DNA from 2 places in the Bacillus sp. EB V-12 genome. Region 2 is predicted to be linked to the other one. Evidence: riboswitches for the same ligand, from Rfam matches in the RefSeq annotation. Region 2 holds a riboswitch; the other holds the start of a gene.
What was found. A riboswitch is a leader RNA that binds a small molecule or an ion and turns the genes downstream of it on or off. The one in region 2 is predicted to bind cyclic di-GMP.
Positions count from the first base shown of each region.

Region 1: linked by a shared signal. The riboswitch ahead of ACZDYH_RS08275 (SpaA isopeptide-forming pilin-related protein) and the one ahead of ACZDYH_RS22325 (methyl-accepting chemotaxis protein) in region 2 are both predicted to bind cyclic di-GMP.

Region 1 is NZ_JBUXJL010000002.1:318,387-334,222, reverse strand. It holds gene ACZDYH_RS08310 (transglycosylase domain-containing protein) at 1-1,313, opposite strand, end outside; gene hmoB (heme-degrading monooxygenase HmoB) at 1,442-1,939, shown strand; gene ACZDYH_RS08300 (PH domain-containing protein) at 2,110-3,525, opposite strand; gene ACZDYH_RS08295 (PH domain-containing protein) at 3,518-3,994, opposite strand; gene ACZDYH_RS08290 (DMT family transporter) at 4,225-5,166, opposite strand; gene ACZDYH_RS08285 (SDR family NAD(P)-dependent oxidoreductase) at 5,256-6,002, opposite strand; gene ACZDYH_RS08280 (2OG-Fe dioxygenase family protein) at 5,999-6,736, opposite strand; gene ACZDYH_RS08275 (SpaA isopeptide-forming pilin-related protein) at 7,215-14,009, opposite strand; cyclic di-GMP riboswitch class I at 14,069-14,161, opposite strand; gene ACZDYH_RS08270 (TetR/AcrR family transcriptional regulator) at 14,334-14,870, opposite strand; gene ACZDYH_RS08265 (hypothetical protein) at 15,320-15,745, opposite strand.
Region 2 is NZ_JBUXJL010000008.1:107,358-115,357, forward strand. It holds gene thiM (hydroxyethylthiazole kinase) at 1-299, shown strand, start outside; gene thiE (thiamine phosphate synthase) at 315-974, shown strand; gene ACZDYH_RS22320 (anaerobic C4-dicarboxylate transporter family protein) at 1,091-2,404, opposite strand; cyclic di-GMP riboswitch class I at 2,687-2,771, shown strand; gene ACZDYH_RS22325 (methyl-accepting chemotaxis protein) at 2,906-4,648, shown strand; gene ACZDYH_RS22330 (non-ribosomal peptide synthetase family protein) at 4,785-8,000, shown strand, end outside.

The DNA of each region.
Region 1 (15,836 bases), on a different contig from region 2:
GCAATATGAACATTTCCTTTTTCTAAATATTGCTTTCCTTCTTCTACCCCTAACTCATTTAATAAAGAAACTGCCGGTACATTTGCCGACTCTAAAATCGCATCATACATCGTCATTTCTTTTGAATACTCATGATTATAATTTCGAGGTTCATACCCTTCAAAAGAATTTCTTTCATTCATTAATAAAGAATACGGATTATACTTTTTCGTTTCTAGTGCTGGTGCATAAACGATAAGTGGTTTTAAAACAGATCCAGGCTGCCTTTTGGCAAAAACACGATTAAATCCTCTCGGGACGTACTTTCTTCCCCCAATCGCCGCTTTAATCCCTCCCGTACGATTATCCATTAATAAGAAAGCACCTTGCGCCCCCTCTTCTTTCCCAGGGAAATTCCTTGCATCTTGAAACTGGTTATATGCTACCTTTTGAATCTTTTCATCCATAGGTACGACAAACGTATATCCTCCGCGAAGTACTTCTTGATGAGACAACCCGTATAAACGAGCGGCTTCATCTATGACCATATCAATATACGGCATATATGCAAGCTCATTCTCATCTAAATTTTTATATAGAGCAATTGTCTTCCCTTGATAACGAACGCTTTCTTCTGCAGTCAAATAGCCTTGTTTATGCATAAGTGACAACACTAGATCACGGCGTTCCTTACTCTTCTCTGCAGAATAGTACGGTGAATATCCGTTTGGTGACTTCGGAAGGCCTGCAAGCATTGCCCCTTCCTCTACTGTTAAATCCTCAACATTTTTATTAAAATACAACTTTGCTGCCGCTTGAATACCGTAAGCCCCATGACCAAAATAAATATGATTCATATACATTTCAAGAATTTGTTGCTTCGTATATTTTTGCTCTAATTGAAGAGAAATTGCGACTTCCTTCAATTTGCGCGTAAATGTTTTTTCACGAGTTAAAAAGACGTTTTTAGCGAGTTGCTGCGTAATGGTACTACCGCCCTCTACCTTCTCTCTAGCTAACGTATCTTTATAAAGAGCACGGAATATAGACGGATAATCAATCCCTTGATGCTCATAAAAACGAGAATCTTCCACCGCAACAAACGCCTGCTGCACATACTTCGGAATTTGCTCGATTGGTACGAGCTCTCTATTTTCTACGTATAATTTCGTAATTTCTTTCCCTTTCTGGTCAACGATACGTGATGAAGAGTGGAAAACGAGCTGCTTTTCATCCATCATATAGCCACCAGCTAACACGATAAGTTTATAGATTACAATCGCTACTACGAACGTTGCGACGCCGCCTAATAAAGTCCACTTTACTTTCTTCATACATCGTCCTTCTTTCCAAATGATGGTACATTTATTATTTGAAAAAGAAGTATCTTTATGTATATAATCTTCGAAGTTTTTTAAGAGAGTTGATATAATAGAAACAAACTATTAAGGGGGGCATTAAAATGAAGGCTATTATTTCATACGAAACACCTCTAGAACAAGCACATTTCACTGCAAAAAATGATGAAAAAAATATGTTTTATAAAGAAAATACAGAAGAATCTGTAGAAGGTTCACTTCAATATGATGTACTAGATGCTGTCGGTGAATTTAAAGGACAACCTGGCTATATCGTTTGTAACAACATTTCTGTCACAGACGAAGGTCGCCCTGTATTTGAAAACCGTTTTAAAAACCGCGCAGGCCTTATTGAAAACGAACCAGGATTCCAAGCGATCCGTGTTCTACGCCCATTAAGTAACGATACATACGTCATCTTAACGATGTGGGAAACAGAGCAAAACTTTAAAGACTGGACAGAATCACGTTCATTCGAAAACGCTCATAAAAAACGTCCCACGCAAGCAGAAGGACAAGCTCAAGCGCATCCACATGCGGAACAGCAAAAGAGTATTTTCTCTCGTCCATCTTTTGTGACTACTTTTGATGTGTTAGTTTAATTAAAACATAATACAACACTAACAGTACGTGAAATTATATTAACGATTTTCCGAATATATCTATCATATCTTTGAATATATCAACGATTTTCCGAATATATCTATCACATCTTGAAATATATCAACGATTCGACTAAAGATATCAATTTAATGACAAAAAGGAAACACCATTACACACCGGTGTTTCCTTTTTCTTTGTACCAATTATATATACGAAGTGAATCTTTTTTTCTCATATGCTTTACTTCATAACCCCGCCCAGCTACCGCTACAAGAGTTGTACATAATTCATCTTTTCTTTGAAAATACGATTGATTATAACCTACTGCTTGAACATGTCTTCTTCGCATTATTCCTGTATATTTCGAAAAATTACGATATACAACCGTTAGTTGATTTTCTCTTAATTCATAACCGCCACTTTTATATCTAGCATACGCAAATAACGAAAACACGATAAATAACGGTAAAATAAAAAACAACGCAATATATTGTTTAAAATATATACTCACGCTGGCAATTAGAACTGTGAGTATGATACTTATTAACCAGCCCATAATGAAATAACGACGCAACGCTGTTTTTGGTAAGTGAACGATCTCCGCTTCGATTTCATATGGTAACTCTAAATATGTGATCAGGTGCTGTACATCTTTTTTCTTCATAAATGGATGCAACATTACTTCGTTACTTGCTGCTCCAATACTTTGAATTGCTTCCACTTCAACAGCACAATAGCCAAACGGCTGGCGAAGCATACCTTCTTTTACAGTAATCGCTTGAATGCGGTGCAATTTTAAGACAAACTCTTTCTTTTCAAATAATCCTTGAACGATACGAATCTCTTCCCCTTTTCGCTCAATTTTAAAGTTTGCATATTTCAACACATATCCAGCCGTGGAAATAATCCACGAAATTCCCATTAAAATTAATGCAATTACAATTAGTTTATAAACACCGTTTCCCATCACATACGCTTCTACTTTACTTGTGAATCCTTCAGGAAGAACAAAATCAAACTTTGTGTAAAGAAGTACTAGTCCAGAGAACACTAGTCCGAACCGACCAGATGTAATCGCTGCGGCTAAAACCTCTTTCGCTGTTAACTGATAAACCGTCTTGCTTTCTTCCTCTTCTATTTCTTCTTTTACAGTAGTTTCTTTCTTATGTAATAAAGAAATTAAATGTTTTGCCTCGTCTTCTTTAATACCAGCCAACATCACTTCTGGTTCATTACCACCACCGGCTACTTCTATATTTAACTTCATAAGTCCGAGCATTTGATAAATGATGTTAGAAGACGTACTAATATTTTGCACACGTTCTTTATTTAAACAGCTTTCCTTCTTTACAAAAACACCGTGCTTTATATGTAAAATATTATTCTCAATCCAGTACACTTTAAAATACCATTTAATTGCTGAAAAAATAGCCATGATGAATAAAACAACCAGAAGAAAAAGATAAAATAAATACCAAGGTTCCACTTGTTCATCAGGTTTAAATAAAACAAGAATAATAAGTGGCAACAAACTCGCAATCCTAATACCTAACAATATCGTAATCGGATGTTGCCTCTTATACATCCTTATCACTCACTTTCGCAAGTTCTCCAATTTGTCTTTTCAGCTGTTCTGCTTCTTCTTTCGTTAAACCTGGAATACTATGAGAAGTTGCGGCTGTTGAAATATGTAATTCTGCTAAATTATACTTTCTCATGATCGGCCCTTGCTCAATCGTTACGTGCTGCACACGGATCATCGGAATAAGTACGCGTTTTACAACGAACATTCCCTTTTGAATCTCAATCTCTTCTTCATTTAATCTGTAACTATAATAGCGCTGACGTAAATTTGGAAACACAAAATAATCAAGTGGAATAAATGTAATAGCTCCTGTTACTAATAGTCCAAACAACCAGCCCCACCAGTTAAAGTTAATCATAAAAAAGAAATACGCAATTACGACTGTTAGTATAACTGCCGTCCCAATTAAAGCGTGAATTCGCCACACTTTCAGCATATTAGAATGAATCTCCCTTTCTAACGGCTGCATCTCATCACTCCAATTCTATGAATTTATTACTTATATATTATCAAAAAATAAGATTTAATATACATTTTTGTAAATTTATAGTCAAATAAAAATAGTTGAATCAAAAGCATATTAAAGAAACACACACCTCAGTTTTGAAAATTATGTATTATAAATATGAATTATATTGAACTAAAATAAACCTTACATGATTCATGTAAGGTTTATCGTTTTATACACAATATATTTCATTATTGTTGAGATATACTAGCATCGCTTTCAATTCGCTTTTCTTTTTGGCTCAGTTTTTTATCTTTAGATTTTTTTAATGTTAAAGTCATGCCAATAAAAATAAAAAGAATTCCTGTTATTTGCATTAAAGTTGGACGGAATCCAGTAAGTACAGTATCTAATAATATTGCCACTGCCGGATCTAAAAAAACTAATATTGAGATTGTTTTTGTAGATAAATAGCGTAAACTATCAAAAAACAGATAATATACTATCCCTGTGTGAATAAAACCAGTAGCTATAATATATGTCCAATTACTTTGAGTGAGGCCACTAAAAGCATCTAAATCTATAAATGGTATTAAAAGAAATATCCCCAAGAATGTTTGTAAAAATGTCATTGCATACGCACTCATTTTGTTAATCCCTTTACCAAATAAAGTTGTAAATGCATAAAAGAGAGCTGCAAGAAATCCCCATATCATACCTGAAGACATTAATGAACCGAAAGAGAAGCTTCCATCGATACCAGCAATTAATAAAGCTCCTGCAAAACACACAATTATTGAAATGATAGATATGAATGTTAATTTTTCTTTAAAGACGATACTTCCAATTAACAGTACAATTACTGGTGCAAGATGATAAACTGAGATAGCAATTGTAACTGACATATTTTCAAAGGCTTTAAATAAGAAAACCCAATTAAATACTAAGAAAAAGCCACATATTAAAACTTGAATAACTTCTTTTCGTTCCCATTTATCTTGTTTATATTGCCCTGTAAGCAACCAGCATACACTTAAAAATATTGTCGCAAAAATACACCTTACAAACACTAATTCAAACGAAGGTAAGTTTGTTTGAACCGAAAAAAAGCCAACTGATCCAAAGATAACCATTGATGCTATCATCTTTAAGGCCGGTACCGTTTTCTCTTGCTTAAAACTCTTTTGAAGCAAATTAATCCCCCTCCAATAAAAACTCGGTTTATAGTGAGAAAAACACCAGCCTAAAAAAAGGACAGGTGCTTTTCCTCAAAAACACTCAATTATAAATTTTTTCCAGCAGTCCAACCACCATCAATTACAAAATTAGAACCAGTAATAAAGCGGGCCTGATCAGAAATCAAGTAATCAATACATGAAACAATATCCTGCGGCAACCCCCAAGTATCTAAAGATTGATTACTTTTTATCATAGACATCAAGGCTTTATTACTAAAGTATTCTTCTGTAAGTTCAGTTCTAATAACACCGGGAGAAATACTATTTACCCTTATATTTTGCTTACCAAATTCCATAGCCATCTGTTTAGTCAATCCGATTAAAGCATGCTTTGATGCAACATAAGCAGCTCGCTCTGGTTCAGCCATTAATCCAGAAACCGATGCTATATTCACAATACAACCTTTTATTTTCGATTCACACCATCGCTTAGCTACTTCCCTAGAAAGGATAAATGGGGCTACTAAATTTACATCAATTACTTTTTTAAACATATCATCGGATAAATGTAAAACAGGTGTTATCTCTCGAATACCAGCTGCATTTATTAATATATCAGGAGAAAGCTTTTCTAAATCTAATTGAGTAAAAAGATTATGAATCGCTTCGCTATTACTTAAATCAATTTGCACTACTTTCAAAGGCATATCTGTTTTCATATAATCTATTAAATTATTATTATGAATATCAAGCGCTATTACATGAAATGATTTTTCTAAAAAGTATTTTATACAAGCATGACCTATACCGCTATTGGCTCCAGAAATCATAATTATTTTATTCTCTCTCATTTTGTCTCCTTATAAGAAAATGTTACTAATAAAATATCACGAAAAGCCTCCGTACTACATTCTGTTCCAAGTGGCGTTACGGCATGGAAGACCTTTTGTCCAAATACTAAAGTTTCTAAAGGCTCCTTCAAACTTATAAACTGATTAATTTCCCGAGGAGAATTAGCTATTAAATTATCTCCACCAATAGCTGTATTACTTAAATTCATAAGGTGTAAAAATACTACTGGTTCATCATCTTTATGTAACCAAATAGGTGAACTAAAAGATGGTCTTTCTTTAGTAGCTTTATATCTTACTTGATGTAAACCTATAATTAAGTCTTTACTTGTATCTATTATATTTGTTTTAAATGCAAATTCAGTATCGAAACGCACGATATTCTGAATTAAAGGATTGCATAAAAAGCTATCATTTATGCCATTGAACTGTCTAACTTTCCCGCCATCGTCATAGTTATATTCTTTAGATTGGAAGTAATCATTACTATTATCTAAAATATAATCTGGTGAATCAACATACTTTATATACCTTGAATAAGATCTAGCACGGCATTCACCGTACGCATCATCTTCCAAATTATAATAATCTAACTGTGCTTGTGTTAATAAACGATGATTCTCTTCCTCTTGTAAAAAGATTTCATTTGAGATTTCAAGGAATCCTTTAGATTCAAATTCATGTACCTTTTCTTCTATGCTAAACCCATTCATTTTACTAAGAACAAATGTCATTATAAAAACCTCCACACTATTGTATTTTTCTATCTCACCCTATGTTAGAAATGCAATAAGTAACCGAGATTCTTGCTTAATAAAATTTTAAATTATGATATTCAATTAATACACCAAATGAAATATATGTAATTCATTAAAATTATTTATTAAGCAATATTATATATCCTTTTGGTTATTTTTTCTAATTATCTGAAGATTTATCAACATTAGTCTTAATATTCGAAATTAAAGAAATGGATTTTTCAGAAAGATAAAACTGCGCGTATTGCAATTATTTATGTATATAACTTTTTTAAAAATTATATTTTAAATATAGCTAGTTTTTTATAAATTTTTTGATATAATTACATACGGGAAAAGGGAAGAATTTTGTCTTCCCTTGTGTTTTTATTTGCATCTAGTACTTTTGCTAGATGCTTTTTTTTATGCTAAAAAAGGTATCCTCAAATACTTTGAGGATACCTTTTCACCTTTATTATCTCTGCTGTTTTCTACCTAATACGAGTAACCCAAAACTCATCATTACAAGAAGTGCTCCCATATATGGTTCCACAGGCATTTTCTGCCCTGTCTTCGGTAATTCTTTTTCAGGTTTCTCTGGATTCGGTGTCCCTGGCTTTTCTGGATCTGGTGTTCCAGGTTTTTCTGGATTCGGTGTTCCAGGTTTTTCTGGATCTGGTGTTCCAGGTTTTTCTGGATTCGGTGTTCCAGGCTTCTCCGGATCCGGTGTTCCAGGTTTTTCTGGATCTGGTGTTCCAGGTTTTTCTGGATTCGGTGTTCCAGGCTTTTCTGGATCTGGTGTTTCTGGACCTGGTGGTGCTAAATGATTCAATTTGTTTAATACTTCTAATTGAACTGCATTTATCATTCCATTTGTAATTTCAAATGGAATTGGATTAGTTAATTTTTCATATCCTTTTGGTGCTTCTACTTCTACTAGTGTGTAGTTACCTACAGATAGATCTGTGATTTTTGCCTTTCCATCTTTATCTGTTGTTACTTTCACTACTACTTTTCCCTTTTCATCATGAACTTCAAACACAGCTCCTGATAAGACTTCCTTGCTTTCAGCGGCCATTTTTGTAATCTCCACTGAACCTTTGTCTAACTGTTCGTTCTCTACTTTCAATGATAAGACTTTTGTCATACCTTTTGTAATTTCGAATGATACTGGTTCCGTTAACTTTTTGTAACCTGGTAAGCTCTTCGTCTCTACTAATTTGTATTTTCCTACTGATAGATCTGAAACGTTTGCTTTTCCTTCTTTATCCGTCGTTACTTTCGCAACTACTTTGCCTTTTGAGTCACGTACTTCAAATACAACATTTTCTAATGGTGCTTTACTGTCTTTATCTATTTTTGTGATTTCTACATTCCCCGTATCTACCATTTCATTTTCTACAGTGAACGCTAAAGATTTTGTCATACCTTTTGTAATTTCAAATGGTACAGGCTTTTCTATTTTTTTGTAGCCTGGTAAACTCTCTACTTCTACTAGCTTGTACTTTCCTACTGATAAATCTGAAACTGTTGCTTTTCCAGCTTTATCTGTCGTTACTTTCGTTACTACCTTGCCTTTGTCGTCTTGTACTTCAAAGACTACACCTGCTAACGGTGCCTTATTATCTTTATCTATTTTTGTAATTTCTACATTTCCCGTATCTACCATTTCATTTTCTATTTTTAATGATAGAACTTCTGTCATACCTTTTGTAATTTCAAACGATACTGGTTCTGTTAATTGTTTGTAACCTGGTAAACTTTCTTTCTCTACTAATTTGTACTTTCCTACTGATAGATCTGAGATTTTTGCTTTACCATTTTTATCTGTTTTTACTTCTGTTACTACTTTTCCTTTGTCGTCTTGTACTTCGAAGACTACGCCTTCTAATACTTTTTGACTATCTTTATCTACTTTTGTGATTTCTACTGAACCTTTGTCTAACTGTTCATTCTCTACTTTTAATGATAAGACTTCTGTCATACCCTTTTTAATTTCGAATGATACTGGCTCTGCTAGCTTTTTGTAGCCTGGTAAGCTTTCTACTTCTACTAGTTTGTAATTTCCTACAGATAGATCTGAAATTTTCGCTTTTCCTTCTTTATCTGTTGTTACTTTTGTTACTACTTTGCCTTGCTCATCTTGCACTTCGAATGTTACGCCTTTTAATAACGCGCCACTTTCTTTGTCCACTTTTGTAATTTCTACTGAGCCTTTATCTACTAATTCGTTCTCTACTTTTAGTGATAAAACTTCTGTCATGCCTTTTTTAATTTCAAACGATACTGGTTTTGCTAGTTTTTTATATCCTGGTAAGCTTTCTACCTCTACTAGCTTATATTTTCCTACTGATAAATCTGAAATTGTTGCTTTTCCTTCTTTATCTGTCGTTATTTTTGTTACTACTTTATCTTTTTCATCTTGCACTTCGAATGTTACGCCCGCTAATACTGCGCCACTTTCTTTGTCCACTTTTGTAATCTCTACTGAACCTTTATCTAACAGTTCGTTCTCTACTTTCAATGATAAAACTTTCGTCATACCTTTTGTAATTTCGAATGATACTGGTTCCGTTAACTTTTTGTAACCTGGTAAGCTCTTCGTCTCTACTAATTTATATTTTCCTACAGATAGATCTGAAACGTTTGCTTTTCCTTCTTTATCTGTCGTTACTTCTGCTACTACTTTGCCTTTGTCGTCTTGTACTTCGAAGACTACGCCTTCTAATACTTTTTGACTATCTTTATCTACTTTTGTAATTTCTACTGAACCTTTATCTACTAGTTCATTCTCTACTTTTAATGATAAGACTTCTGTCATACCTTTTTTGATTTCGAATGATACTGGTTCTGTTAATTGTTTGTAGCCTGGTAAGCTTTCTTTCTCTACTAATTTGTACTTTCCTACAGATAAGTCTGAGATTTTTGCTTTACCATTTTTATCTGTTTTTACTTCTGTTACTACTTTTCCCGCTTCATCTTGGATTTCAAAGACTACGCCTTCTAATGCTTTTTGACCATCTTTATCTACTTTTGTAATTTCTACTGAACCTTTATCTACTAGCTCATTCTCTACTTTTAGTGATAAAACTTCTGTCATACCTTTTTTGATTTCGAATGATACTGGTTTCGCTAGTTTTTTATATCCTGGTAAGCTTTCTACCTCTACTAGCTTATATTTTCCTACTGGTAAATCTGAAATTGTTGCTTTTCCTTCTTTATCTGTCGTTACTTTTGTTACTACTTTGCCTTTTTCATCTTGCACTTCGAATGTTACGCCCGCTAATACTGCGCCACTTTCTTTGTCTACTTTTGTAATTTCTACTGAACCTTTATCTAACAGTTCGTTCTCTACTTTCAATGATAAAACTTTCGTCATACCTTTTTTGATTTCGAATGATACTGGTTCCGTTAATTTTTTGTAACCTGGTAAACTCTTCGTCTCTACTAATTTGTATTTTCCTACTGATAGATCTGAAACGTTTGCTTTTCCATCTTTATCTGTCGTTACTTCTGTTACTACTTTGCCTTGCTCATCTTGAACTTCGAAGACTACGCCTTCTAATACTTTTTGACTATTTTTATCTACTTTTGTTACTTCCACATTTCCCTTGTCTAACATTTCGTTTTCTACTGTTAAAGCAAGAGATTTTGTCATACCTTTTTCAATTTGGAAAGTAATCGGATCTACTAATTGTTTATATCCTTTTGGTGCTTTTACTTCTACTACCTTGTATGTGCCGACTGATAAATTAGTAACTTGTGCTTGTCCTTTTTTATCTGTCGTTATTTTAGCGACTACTTGTCCTGCTTCATCTTGAATTTCAAAGACTGCATCAGCTAAAGCATCTTTATTTTCTTTATCTACTTTTGTAATTTCTACATTTCCTGTATCCACTAATTCATTTTCTACAGTCAATTGTAATGCTGTTACTCTACCCTTTTCAATTTCGAATGAAATTGGCTTTTCTAGTGGTTTGTATCCTGCCGGTGTTTCTACTTCTACCAACTCATACTTTCCAATAGATAAATCTGAAACGTTTGCTTTTCCTTCTTTATCCGTTTTTACTTTCGCAACTACTTTTCCTTTTGAATCACGTACTTCAAATACAACATTTTCTAATGGAGCTTTACTATCTTTATCTATTTTTGTTATCTCTATATTCCCTGTATCCACCATTTCATTTTCTACTTTCAATGATAGGACCTCGGTCATGCCTTTTTTAATTTCAAATGATACTGGTTTTTCTAACTTTTTATAACCAGGTAAACTTTCTACCTCTACTAATTCATACTTTCCTACAGGTAAATCTGAAACATTTGCTTTTCCTTCTTTATCTGTCGTTACTTTCGTAACTTCCTTACCCTTTTCATCTTGTACGATGAATGTTACTCCCGCTAACGGTGCTTTATTATCTTTATCTATCTTTGTTATCTCTATATTTCCCGTATCTACCATTTCATTTTCTATTTTTAATGATAAGATCTCGGTCATACCTTTTGTAATTTCAAACGATACTGGCTCTGTTAATTTCTTATAGCCTGGTAAACTTTCTTTCTCTACTAATTTGTACTTTCCTACTGATAGATCTGAGATTTTTGCTTTACCATCTTTATCTGTTTTTACTTCCTTTACTACTGTTCCAGCTTCATCTTGCACGTCAAAGACTACGCCTTTTAATGCTTTTTTGCTGTCTTTATCTATTTTTGTAATTTCTACTGAACCTTTATCTAACTGTTCATTTTCTACTTTCAACGATAGGACTGTTGTCATACCTTTTGTAATTTCGAATGATACTGAATCTGTTAGCTTTTTGTAGCCTGGTAAACTTTTCGTCTCTACTAATTTGTACTTCCCTACTGATAAATCAGAGATTTTTGCTTTACCATCTTTATCTGTTTTTACTTCTGTTACTACTTTGCCTTGCTCATCTTGCACTTCGAAGACTACGCCTTCTAGTACTTTTTGGCTATCTTTATCTATTTTTATAATTTCTACTGAGCCTTTGTCTAACTGCTCATTTTCTACTTTTATTGCTAAAGATTTTGTCATACCTTTTTTTATTTCAAATGGTACTGGTTCTGTTAGCTTTTTATAACCTGGTAAGCTTTTCGTCTCTACTAATTTGTACTTTCCTACTGATAGATCTGAAACGTTTGCTTTTCCATCTTTATCTGTTACTACTTTTCTTACTACTCCATCTTTCTCATCTTGGACTTCAAATTCGACACCCGCTAATACTGCCCCGTTCTCTTTGTCCACTTTTGTAATTTCTATATTACCTTTGTCAACCATTGCATTTTCCACTTGTATTGGGAATATGCCGTCCCCTGTTACATTTACTTCGAACTCTGCTTCTTTTAATTGGTAGCCTTCAGGCGCTTTCGTTTCTTTTAAAATATATTTCCCTGGTGCTAACGGTTTAGAGATTGCCTTACCATCTTTATCTGTAATAATATGTTCGACTACTACACCGTCTTTTACTATATCAAACTCTGCATTTGCTAATGGTTTTTCACCATTTTCCGAATCAATTTTCTTTACTTCAATTTGACCCTTTTGCATAGTATTTTTAATTTCAATTGTTTTTGTTTCTCCAGCTTGAAGTGTAACCTCTACTGGTTCTTTTAATTTTTGATATCCTTCTGGTGCTACTGTTTCATATACTTTATACGTCCCAGGAGCTAAAGGTTGAGGTACTGAAAAACCTTTTTCGTCCGTTTTCAGTTTTGCAACAACTTCATTTGCACTATTTCGAACTTCAAATTCGGCACCTTTTAACCCTTTGTTCAGATTCTCAGAATCTATTTTATGAATCGATACTGTACCGTCTTTTGGAGCTTCAGGCGGCGTAATAGTTACTTCTTTTGATGTTAATGTTTTATCATCAAAATGTAATTCCGCTTTATTAGGAATCTTCTTATCTACGTAAGAAGATAAGTCTGCATTATTTTTAATTTTCGCCTTGATACTAAGATTAATTATCTGGTCTTCATATGACTTATAGTCAAAATTCTCACCAAACGTAAATGTTACTTCACTTCTTTGCTTATCTATCTTTAACGTCCCTTTAGAAGTAATATCTTGGCCATTTTGATCATATACTTTTGCCTCTAATACTTCTAAAACATCTTCTAAATCATCACGAATTACCATTGATGTGTATTTAGGAGGATCGTTTGGTATATGTGTACCAACTTGGTATTGAATCACTTGATCCATTTGTGTTAGCTGCTCATTCTCTACAAGCTTGCCATTCTCATCAACTATATTTTTTTCAATACTAGGTGGATTATCGTCACCTGAACCGGTTCCCCCTCCACCACTTACGAATACTTGTCCTACTTTTTCTTCAGTTTTAATATTTTTACCTTCTAATTTCACAGTATTTTTATGAGGCTTTGCAGAAGGATTAGTAATCTTTGTTTTATATCTTAAAATATAACCTTTTGAACTGTCTGGAAACTCAATTGTAAATCCAGCCTTTGTTGCATTAATTTTAATGTTAGATAAATCTGCTGGCTTAATATTTGTTGGTGCATAACCATCTTCAAATACAGCCTCTTCTAATACTACGCTGTCTGTAATTAACTCATGCCCAGGTCCTAATGTATCTGTTAATTTAAGATCTTGCATTTCTGTTCCAGTTGCATTTACATATACAAGCCAATCAGCAATCGAAGGATCTTCTTGATTATAAGAACCCCATTTCAATAGATTATCTGTATTGGGCTGTGGCTTCGGTCTCTCTGTCGTATTACTTACATTTACTTCTTTATTGACGATTTGACCATCAACGTTAAATTCTAATGGAATTTCTTTAACACCATCATATGCTTCTAGACCAAAGTAGAATTCTACGAATAAAGAACCTTTAATGTTATTCTTTCCTTCTACGTAATCCCCCATAGTACACGTTAATAGACCCTTTTTCATCTCACATGTACCAACTATTTTTCCTTCAGTATCTTTTAAAGGAAAACTCATATTCATAAGGTCTTTTCGAAACTCTTTTGGCATATCAATTGTGAATTGATCTCCACTTTTTATTTTTTCTTTAGCTGACCACTTCACTTCTACTTTCATACCATCTGAGGCTTGATACGGTTCAGATGTCGTGCCATCAGTACGGGAAATATTAATTTCGTCCACTGGACTTTTCATCACAGCAGCTTGAATAACTGGAGCCCACACATTCAGCACTGAAAATAATACTAGAAAAACTAATGAAACCATTGAAATATGTCTTTTAGTACTTTTCATTTGCATAGTTCCCTCCTATTTTTTATATTTATATAACAAAAAAAGACCGTCCGGTTGCATCAAAAATGTGCAACCAGACGATCTTAGTAACCAATATGTATTACCGTAGACTCTAAGCTTTGCGGCCTATCCTTTCGAATAGTGTGCTAAAAATATCTTTTATTCTTTTTTTGTTTCATTTTCCTCTTAAACCAAATATTACTATACCGTCTGGACGGTTATAATTCAATACTCTATAAAATTGTTCTATTTTTCTAATAAAAAAAATAATTCACCACTACATTAAAGAAGCAACGGTGAATTATTTTTACATTATATAGTTCGTATATTCTATTTATATGAATTCCTAATAAGAGCTTGAATCACTTTTTCTCTTAACTCAGGGCTTAGTCTTCCAACCCCTAAATATTCCGAATACCATAATCCATCTGCTGCTAATCTAATAATTGTTGCACAAACTGCATCTATCTCATCGTTTTCTATATTCTTTTGCAGTTGCTGAAATGATTGTTGTAATGGCTCAAGTAATTCAGGTTTTAACATGAATGCTGCCATCATACTACTAGATAACTCTTCTGTTCTTCTCTCATTATTTAATCTTTCCTCTACAAAAGAGCGAACCCATCTCCCTTTCTTCTCTGCGTCTTCCGCTACTTTATTGTAAATGGCTCCCTCATAATCCTCTACCCCTCTGACTATCATACCTTCTATTAAAGCTTCTTTATTTGAAAAGTGATACAATAATCCACCTTTACTTACACCCGCCTCTTTTGCCACTGCTTCTAAGGTTAATTTAGCAACCCCTTTACATTGCACAATTTGAGAAGCGGCCGCCAAAATCTTTTGCCGCGTTATGCTTATACTCATTCCTTTTTAAAACCCCATTTCTACTAAATTTATATAAATACGAATCTTATTTTTAATATTGTTGATTACTACTAAGTATTTTCTTTATACAACAAAAGCTTCATTACCTTTGAATTTTTAGTTACTTATTCTATTAAAAATTTCCATATCATTCAATATGATAACATTAAATACACAAAGCTGACTATACATCTATACTTTTGTATTTATTGAAAATATATCCATTAATAAAATTTACCGATTTATTCCTTCTTATTACTTTAAGACAGCAGTAATTCTTTCAGTACTAAATAAAAAATGTTATTACTCCCATTAAATTGAGTAATAACATTCTACTTAACAAATTCGCTGCCAACTAGCATCCTTCACATCTTCACTAGTCGGTTTTCTAACTGATCCAATAAAGTGAAACTTTATATCCGCAACATGGACAGGTGTATTTCATTTTGTCACTCCATTATTAACTTGTTTTCCCATATATTCCGACTCACAAAGAATGTAACAGCACAAATCATAGTTATCCCCATGAAAAATGTATTAGAATCTTCATATGTAGTTGGAATGCCTACCGTTACGAAAACAATACTAAAAGCTAAAAGTAGATATAATAATAAAGATATAATATAGCTGAGTTTAAATCGTAAAATGATACCTCTAAACAATAGCTCACCAAGTAGACAGCCACCTAAAATAATAGGTACTCCGAAATACAATGTAAGGACTCCCATTTGCGCAGTAGATTGAATTATCTTTCCAATTATGTTCGGCGAAACCAGCTCACTATTGTTTCCCATCCTATCATATAAATCAAGTGCTGTTGCTGAAATAAAGAAACTTAATATAGAAAATGAATACGGTATTAAAAATTTGCTCACTCTCATTCACCTCGCTTGTTTCTTTACATATATTATTCATTATTTTCGCATAAAAAAATAGCCCGTCTTCCGCGAAAGGCGAGCCGTTCCA
Region 2 (8,000 bases):
ATGTTGTTACAGATGGAGAGAGAACTATTGTTATTCGAAATGGTCACCCTATTTTAACGAAAGTTACGGGAACAGGTTGTTTACTAACTTCTGTAATAGGAGCATTTGTAGCAGTGGAAAAAGATTATGTAAAAGCGGCAGTAGCAGCATTAACGTTTTATGGTGTAGCTTCGGAACTGGCAGCTGCTAAGACCGTGGAAAAGGGACCTGGTAGTTTCCAAATTGAATTTTTAAATCAGTTAGCGAATACTACTTCTAGTGATATTGAGAAGTATGGAAAGATTGAGGAGTTAGAGTAAGAGGGAGTGAAAGAAATGGCACGCATTGAAATAGATAAAATGTCTAAGCTATTGCAAGTGTATTTTATTATGGGAAGTAATAACTGCACGAGGGATCCTTTAGCTGTATTGAAAGAAGCATTAGATGGTGGAGTGACACTTTTTCAGTTTCGCGAGAAGGGGGAAGGTTCTTTAATCGGAGGAGATAGAGTGCGCTTTGCAAAAGAATTGCAGACGCTTTGTAAGGAATATAGTGTTCCTTTCATTGTAAATGATGATGTAGAATTAGCCATTGAATTAGATGCAGATGGTGTTCATGTAGGGCAAGATGATGAAGGAATTACATCGGTTCGTGAAAAAATGGGAGATAAAATTATCGGTGTATCTGCTCATACAATTGAAGAAGCACGCTTTGCAATCGAAAACGGAGCAGATTATTTAGGCGTTGGACCTATTTTCCCAACGAGTACGAAAAAAGATACGAAAGCGGTTCAAGGAACGAAAGGATTAGCTTATTTTAGAGAACAAGGAATTACAGTGCCAATCGTTGGTATTGGTGGGATTACAATTGAAAATACAGCGGCAGTTATAGAAGCGGGTGCGGACGGTGTTTCAGTTATTTCAGCAATTAGTTTAGCTGAATCTACGTATGAAAGTACGAGAAAATTAGCTGAAGAAGTAAAGCGAAGTTTGTAGAAAAGGACATGTAGTATTTTAAGTGCTACATCGAGAAGTAGACTGCCCAAAAAATTTAAACAAAAGTTTGATTAAAAAAGCACAAACCTTTTTAAATAAAGGTTTGTGCTTTTTCTTTAAAACATAATTGAAATTAAGAGCATTCCAATTCCGATAGAAGTAAATGTTGCAATTAAGCCTGGAATCATAAAGCTATGATTTAATACGTATTTACCAATACCTGTTGTACCGGTACGGTCAAAGTTAATGGCAGCAACGATTGTTCCATAGTTCGGAATGAAGAAATATCCATTTACTGCAGGGAACATCGCAATCAGTAGCGCTGGTGGAATACCAAGGGATAGTCCAAGTGGCATTAAGGCACGTACTGTTGCTGCTTGGCTGTACAGTAAAATAGATAGAATGAATAGTGCGATGGCAAATAGCCAAGGCGCACTTGTTACTAAATGCTGAATAGATCCTTGAATCATATTTAAGTTTCCATTAAAGAAAGTATCTCCCATCCAAGCGATACCGAAAATTGCAACAACTGCTGTTGCTCCTGCTTTAAAGACGTTACCAGACACAATGCTTTCTACATTTGGTTTACAGAAAATAATAATAAGAGCCGCGATAGTTAACATAACCATCTCAATTGTGTTCGGCATGGAAAGACGGGCTAACTTCCCATCAACTATCCATCCTGGACGAAGTGCTTCAAATGAACCAAGAAGTACAACAAGGAAGGTTCCTACAAGGAAAAGGATAACTGATAATTTTGCGCCCTTTACACCTACAAATTCTTTTTTCTCTTCAAGCTTAGGAATCATTCCTTCTTTTAATCGTTTTAAGTATTCAGGGTCTTCATTTAATTCTTTTCCCATCTTACTAGCAACAAATGCTGCTAACATACAAGCAATGAAAGTAGAAGGAATACTCACTTTTAAAATATCTAATAAAGTGATTTTATAGTCAGCTAACATTGCTAAAAGAGCAACTGTGGCAGCTGAAATTGGACTAGCTGTAATTGCTTGCTGAGAAGCGATTACGGCAATCGACATTGGGCGTTCCGGTCTAATCCCTGATTCACGAGAGACTTCTGCAATAACAGGAAGTACAGAATAGGCAACGTGACCAGTACCTGCACATAGTGTGAATAAATAAGTAACAATTGGAGCAAAAAAAGTAATACGCTTTGGATTTTTTCGCAATGCTTTTTCAGCTAGATGAACAAGATAGTCCATTCCTCCAGCAGCTTGCAAAGCACCAGCAGCTGTAATTACTGCCAAAATCATAAGCATTACATCGATAGGAGGCGCGGTTGGTTGTAGGTGGAAGACAAAAACGAGTATTGCCATACCAACTCCACCCATTACTCCTAAACCAACTCCGCCTAGGCGTGCACCAATAAAAATACAGAGTAACAAGGTAAGAAATTGTAGCCAAAACATGATAAACTACCTCCGAAATTCATTAGTTAAGATATATTCGAATAGTTTAATTTGAATGAAAATTAAATAAATACCCGAAGAAATCCTTGTTATTTATACATTTTTTATTATATAACACAAAAAAAGTAACATTCACGTACTTTTTGAAATTATTTTGAAAAAGCAATGCATTAAAAATTTGTATTTATATCTCTAAATAAGTAGACATTTTGATTTATATGTTGTAATCTTTGAAAGAGAATAAATTAATTCTCATAGAACTCCCATATCGTTCAACTCGTTCAGCGAGAAAGGCAAACTGATGGAAACATGAGGACGCAAAACTACAGGAGCTAAGGTCGAAAGGCTACGCTAGCCAGTTACCGGACGGATAGGGTTGGTCTTGGCCAATGCTTTTACATTGGCTTTTTTTTATTCTCGAACATATTGAGAAACATTTTCAAACAAAATATCCATATATTTTGTTTTTTTGTTTGTGTTGATTAAGGAAGGTGGATATTAATGAAAAAATATTGGCATAAGTTATCGTTCCTTCAAAAGAACGTCTTATTAACCGTATTAGTTATTTTGACACTTGTTGGAAGTATGGGTGCATTAAGTTTCAATATGTTTCAAAATAGTATGATGTCTTTATTTGAAAGGCAGTCTATTGAAACAGGAGAAATAGTATTGAAAAAACTGGATGTAGAATTAGTTAGAGACATGGCGAAAGATCCTACAGCCGAAAAAGTGAAAAAAGAAAAGTTAACAGAGAAATTAGATGAAGTGTCAAAAGAATTGAAAAGCGTTGGACAAACGTATGTTACAGGAGCAAAGCCGAATGAAAAGCGAGAATTACAACTCGTTGGTTTGACTACAGAGTTAACAAATGCGTTTCCTATAAAGCCGGGAGATTATTATGAACAACCCGCTCATTGGATGAAGGCATACGATAAAGTGATTGATACGAAAAAGGCTCAAATGACAGAAGTATATGAAGATGAAATAGGTTCGTGGGTGACAATATTAGAACCAATTACAGATGGAGAAAACAATATTGTTGCAATTATTGCGGCTGACTTAGATGCTTCCATTGTTCCTATTACAAAAGAGAAGTTTATGATACAGGGCTTACTCTTTATCATTATTTCATTAGCAATTGCGACTATTACTCAATTCTTTATCGTGCGTCACTCGTTAGCTCCATTAAAAGATTTACGAGAAGGGTTACGTAAAATTGGTGAAGGTGACTTAAGTATTAAATTAAAAGAAAGACCAGATGATATTGGAATTATTAATGTTTATTTCAATAACACGATTGAAAAATTTAAAGGGATTATAGATAAAGTAAGGCAAACTGCTGAGCAAGTTTCTTCTTCTTCACAAGAATTGTCGGCGAGTACAGAGGAAAATAGCATGGCAGTTCAAGAGATTGCAAGTTCTATTGAAGGTTTAAGAGTAGGGGCACAGTCTCAAAAAACTTCAGTACAACAATGTTTAGGAATTGTACATGGAATGGAAGATAAGGTAGAAGAAATAACTGGGGCTGCAAAACAAGTTGCGGTTGCTTCTGAAGGTATGGAACAACATTCAATTGAAGGTAATGAAGTGATTGGACAAATTATTAATCAAATGAGTTTAATCCAAAATGCAGTACAAGATTTATCTTCCATCATTTATTCGTTAGAAACAAGGTCAAAAGAAATTAGTGATATCGTAACTGTAATTACAGGTATTTCAAATCAAACAAATTTATTAGCTTTAAATGCTTCTATTGAGGCTTCACGTGCTGGAGCAGCTGGAAGAGGGTTTGCAGTTGTTGCTGATGAAGTACGAAAATTAGCAGAACAAACAGAAGCGTCTGCTAAAGATATAGCGAAATTAATTGGTGAAACACAAGCTGAGACAGAAGATGCTGTAGTTTCCATGCAAAAAGGTTCAAGAGAAGTAGAAACTGGAATTTCGCTTGTTCAAAGTAGCGGTGATTTCTTTGAAAAAATCTCAAAATCAGCGCAATCTGTTACAGATCAAGTAAAAGCTGTTTCTGGTAATTCGAGTGATATTTTACAAAATAGCCAGAATATCGTTCAAGTCGTAAATGAATTATCACATATTGCAAATACTTATGCCAACAGCAGTAGTAATGTTGAAGAAAGCATGAAAGAGCAAGAAATATCAGTACAAGATATTGCAGAATTAGCGACTTCTTTAAGTTGGCTTTCTCAGGAATTACAAGAGCTTATTGGTGAGTTTAAAAGCGAATAAGGAGAAAGTTCAATTCTAATCAAGGGGGTATCTCCGCTACTGATTATGAATTGAACGAATCTGCTCTTTAATAAGGGATGAAAAAGGTGTGAATTTTCACACCTTTATTATATTTAAGAGAGGAATTTACATAAATATGAAATTAGCAATTTCTTATAATGAGATGGTAAAAGAATTTTTAGGAAAAGTAGAAGGAAGTATTAAAATACCTAAAGATGTGCAAGGAACAGAACTTAGGATAAAAAGGAAAACGGAACTGTTTTCAAATTTGACTCACATTGTAGATTTAATAGGAGCGACTGCAACGTGGTTATATCATATTTCTAAAGAAAAACATATTGTCGTGCTTTATCATGTAAGAGGAAGTTTATTTCCGATTACTATTGAAGTTTCTAATTTTCTCTCCTATGAAAGTTTAAATTTACAAATTGAAGAGCAACTGGAGCAAATTAAAGAAATGAATGAGGAAGAAATAGAAGAGTTTCAAAACGGTAATACGTTATATGAAATGTCACCTATTATTATTGGTGAAACATATTATGAGCTACAAGACACGAATACATTACAATTTGTATTTAGTAAAAATATGCAAAGTGTAGAAATAATATTTAATAGTGTTAATTGGAAAGAGACAACGATTACTCGTTATGCACAACAAATACAAGGTGTTTTAATTAATAAATCACAAAATAAGAATAATCATATAAATGATTTTAATATTATTACAGAGGCCGAGATGGCACTTTATAGTCAAGTGAATGATACGACAGCAGTATATCCTGAGAAAAGTATCGTCGATATGTTCTATAATACTGTTACTCAATTTCCAAATCGTATAGCTTTATCTTCAAGGGAAGGTACTTTAACTTATGAGGAGCTAAATAAAAAAAGTAATCAAATAGCTCGTATGTTAATTAAAAACGGCGTCCAGTTAGGAGACTATGTTGGAATATTTATGAAACGTAGCATAGACACAGTAGTAAGTATGGTAGCTATATTAAAAGCTGGTGCAGCGTATGTTCCGATTGATCCAGATTATCCGGAAAGTAGAATACAGTACATTATTCAAGATAGCCAAGCGAAAGTTATATTGATGAAAGAGACGCCTATAACATGTGATGGGGTTCAAACAGTTTCAATGTATGATAGTGAAACTTATGAAGATACAGATGTAAAGTTGTCTATTCATTGTGATGATGTAGCTTATATGATTTATACATCTGGTTCAACAGGGAATCCAAAGGGAACAATGTTAGCACATAGAGGCGTTGTTAATCTGTATACTTGGATGAAAAAGCAATATGAATTGACAGAAGAGGATGTATTTGCCCAATTTCCTTCCTTTAGTTTCGATGCTTCTGTATGGGAGTCATTTGCTTCTTTATTCTGTGGAGGAAACTTATATGTACTATTAGAGGAAGAGCGATTGTCTGTAGAAGCATTTGCAAATGCAATCTATAAAGTGAAAGCAACTTCAATCTTGGCATTAGCAACAATTTTTGTTCGACAAGTAGCAACTTATTTGGCAGAAGAAGATATATATAAGCTAGCTTCCCTAAAAAGAATTGCGATTGGCGGTGAAATGTTGCCTGTAGAGGTTATTAAATTGTGGAGAGAAAGAATAGGTACAAATGTTGAAATTCATAATGTATACGGACCGACAGAATGTACTGTAGTGACGACAACCTATAAAATACCTAGTCGGTTAAATGAGGATGTTGCGAGTATTCCCATTGGTAAACCATGTGCTAATTATCAAGTTATGATTTTGGATGAGAATATGAATCTTTGTCCAATTGGTGTACCTGGTGAATTATATATAGATTCAGTGGGATTAGCAAAAGGGTATTTTAATAAGCCTAATAAAACAATTGAAGCTTTTATTCCGAACCCCTTTAATCCTATAGTTAATATATATAAAACAGGTGATATCGTTAAGTTGCTAGAGGATGGAAATATAGAGTTTTTACATCGGAAAGATGATCAAGTAAAAATTAGAGGACATCGTATTGAACTAGGCGAAATCCAAAGTAAAATTTCTCAAAATCATAATATAAAAGAAAATGCTGTTTTTGCTAAGAAGAGTAAGGAAGGTAGCCAATATTTAATCGCGTTCTATACAACTTTAAATAAAAAAGAAATACCAGAATTAGTTTATCAGTTACAAGAGCAATTACCAGATTATATGGTGCCATCTAAACTAATTTATATTAATGAATTACCACTTACACCTAATAAAAAGATTGATGTTAAGAAGTTAGCTCAGTTAGAAGAAAAGTATGAACCGGTTCGTCTACAAGAATATGTTGCACCTTCTAATAAAGCAGAAAAACAAATAGCGAACGCCTGGGCGGAAGTATTAGGAATTTCAAAAGTTGGAGTGCATGATGATTTCTTTACAATTGGTGGACATTCATTAAAAGTATTACGAGTCTTAACATTGTTAAAAGAAGATTTCTCACATTTAACAATTCAAGATTTCTTTAAAGAAAGAACGATATATGGATTAGCTCGAATTGAGCGAGAAGTAAAAGTAGAGAAAGAAGAAGTATTTCGTGAATATAAAGTGATTCACGAACCAGATACTATCACGTATGCAAACGTTTTGGAAGAAAACCAGATTTCAAATGTCTTTTTAACAGGAGCTACTGGTTATTTAGGATCACACATATTATATGAATTGTTGAGAGATACAGCTGCTACTATTTATTGTTTAGTAAGACCAACTAAAGATGTGCAGCAAAGAATTATAGATACATTAACAGGCTACTTTAATGATGTATGTGAAGAATGGTTACAGCGTATACAGGCCGTAGCTGGTGATCTGGGAGAAGAGTATCTTGGGATGAGCGAAGAAGAATTTATGTTCATCAGTTCTAAGATGGATACGATAATTCATTGCGGTGCAGATGTAAGACATTTTGGGGATGTAAAACAATTTGAAAATATAAATGTCCAAGGAACTAGCCGTATGCTAGCATTAGCGGAGAAAGGTGCTACATTCCATTTTATTTCTACAATTGGTATCCCGTTAGAATTAGCGGTAGATCAATGGGATACATACATGAAAACTGGTGATTTTAATTACAGTGTAGACTTAGAGAATGTATATTCAAATAGTAAACTACAAGCGGAAAACATTGTTCGTGAAGCAATGAAAAATGGTTTGCGCGGAAATATTTATCGTGCAGGTAATTTAGCATGTCATTCAGAAACAGGTTCGTTCCAACAAAATATTGAAGGAAACGCATTTTATCGTCTTATTAAAACAATGCTATTAATTGGGAAAGCACCAAATGTGAAGTGGAAAGTTGATTTCACACCAATTGATTTTGCTAGTAAATCAATTGTA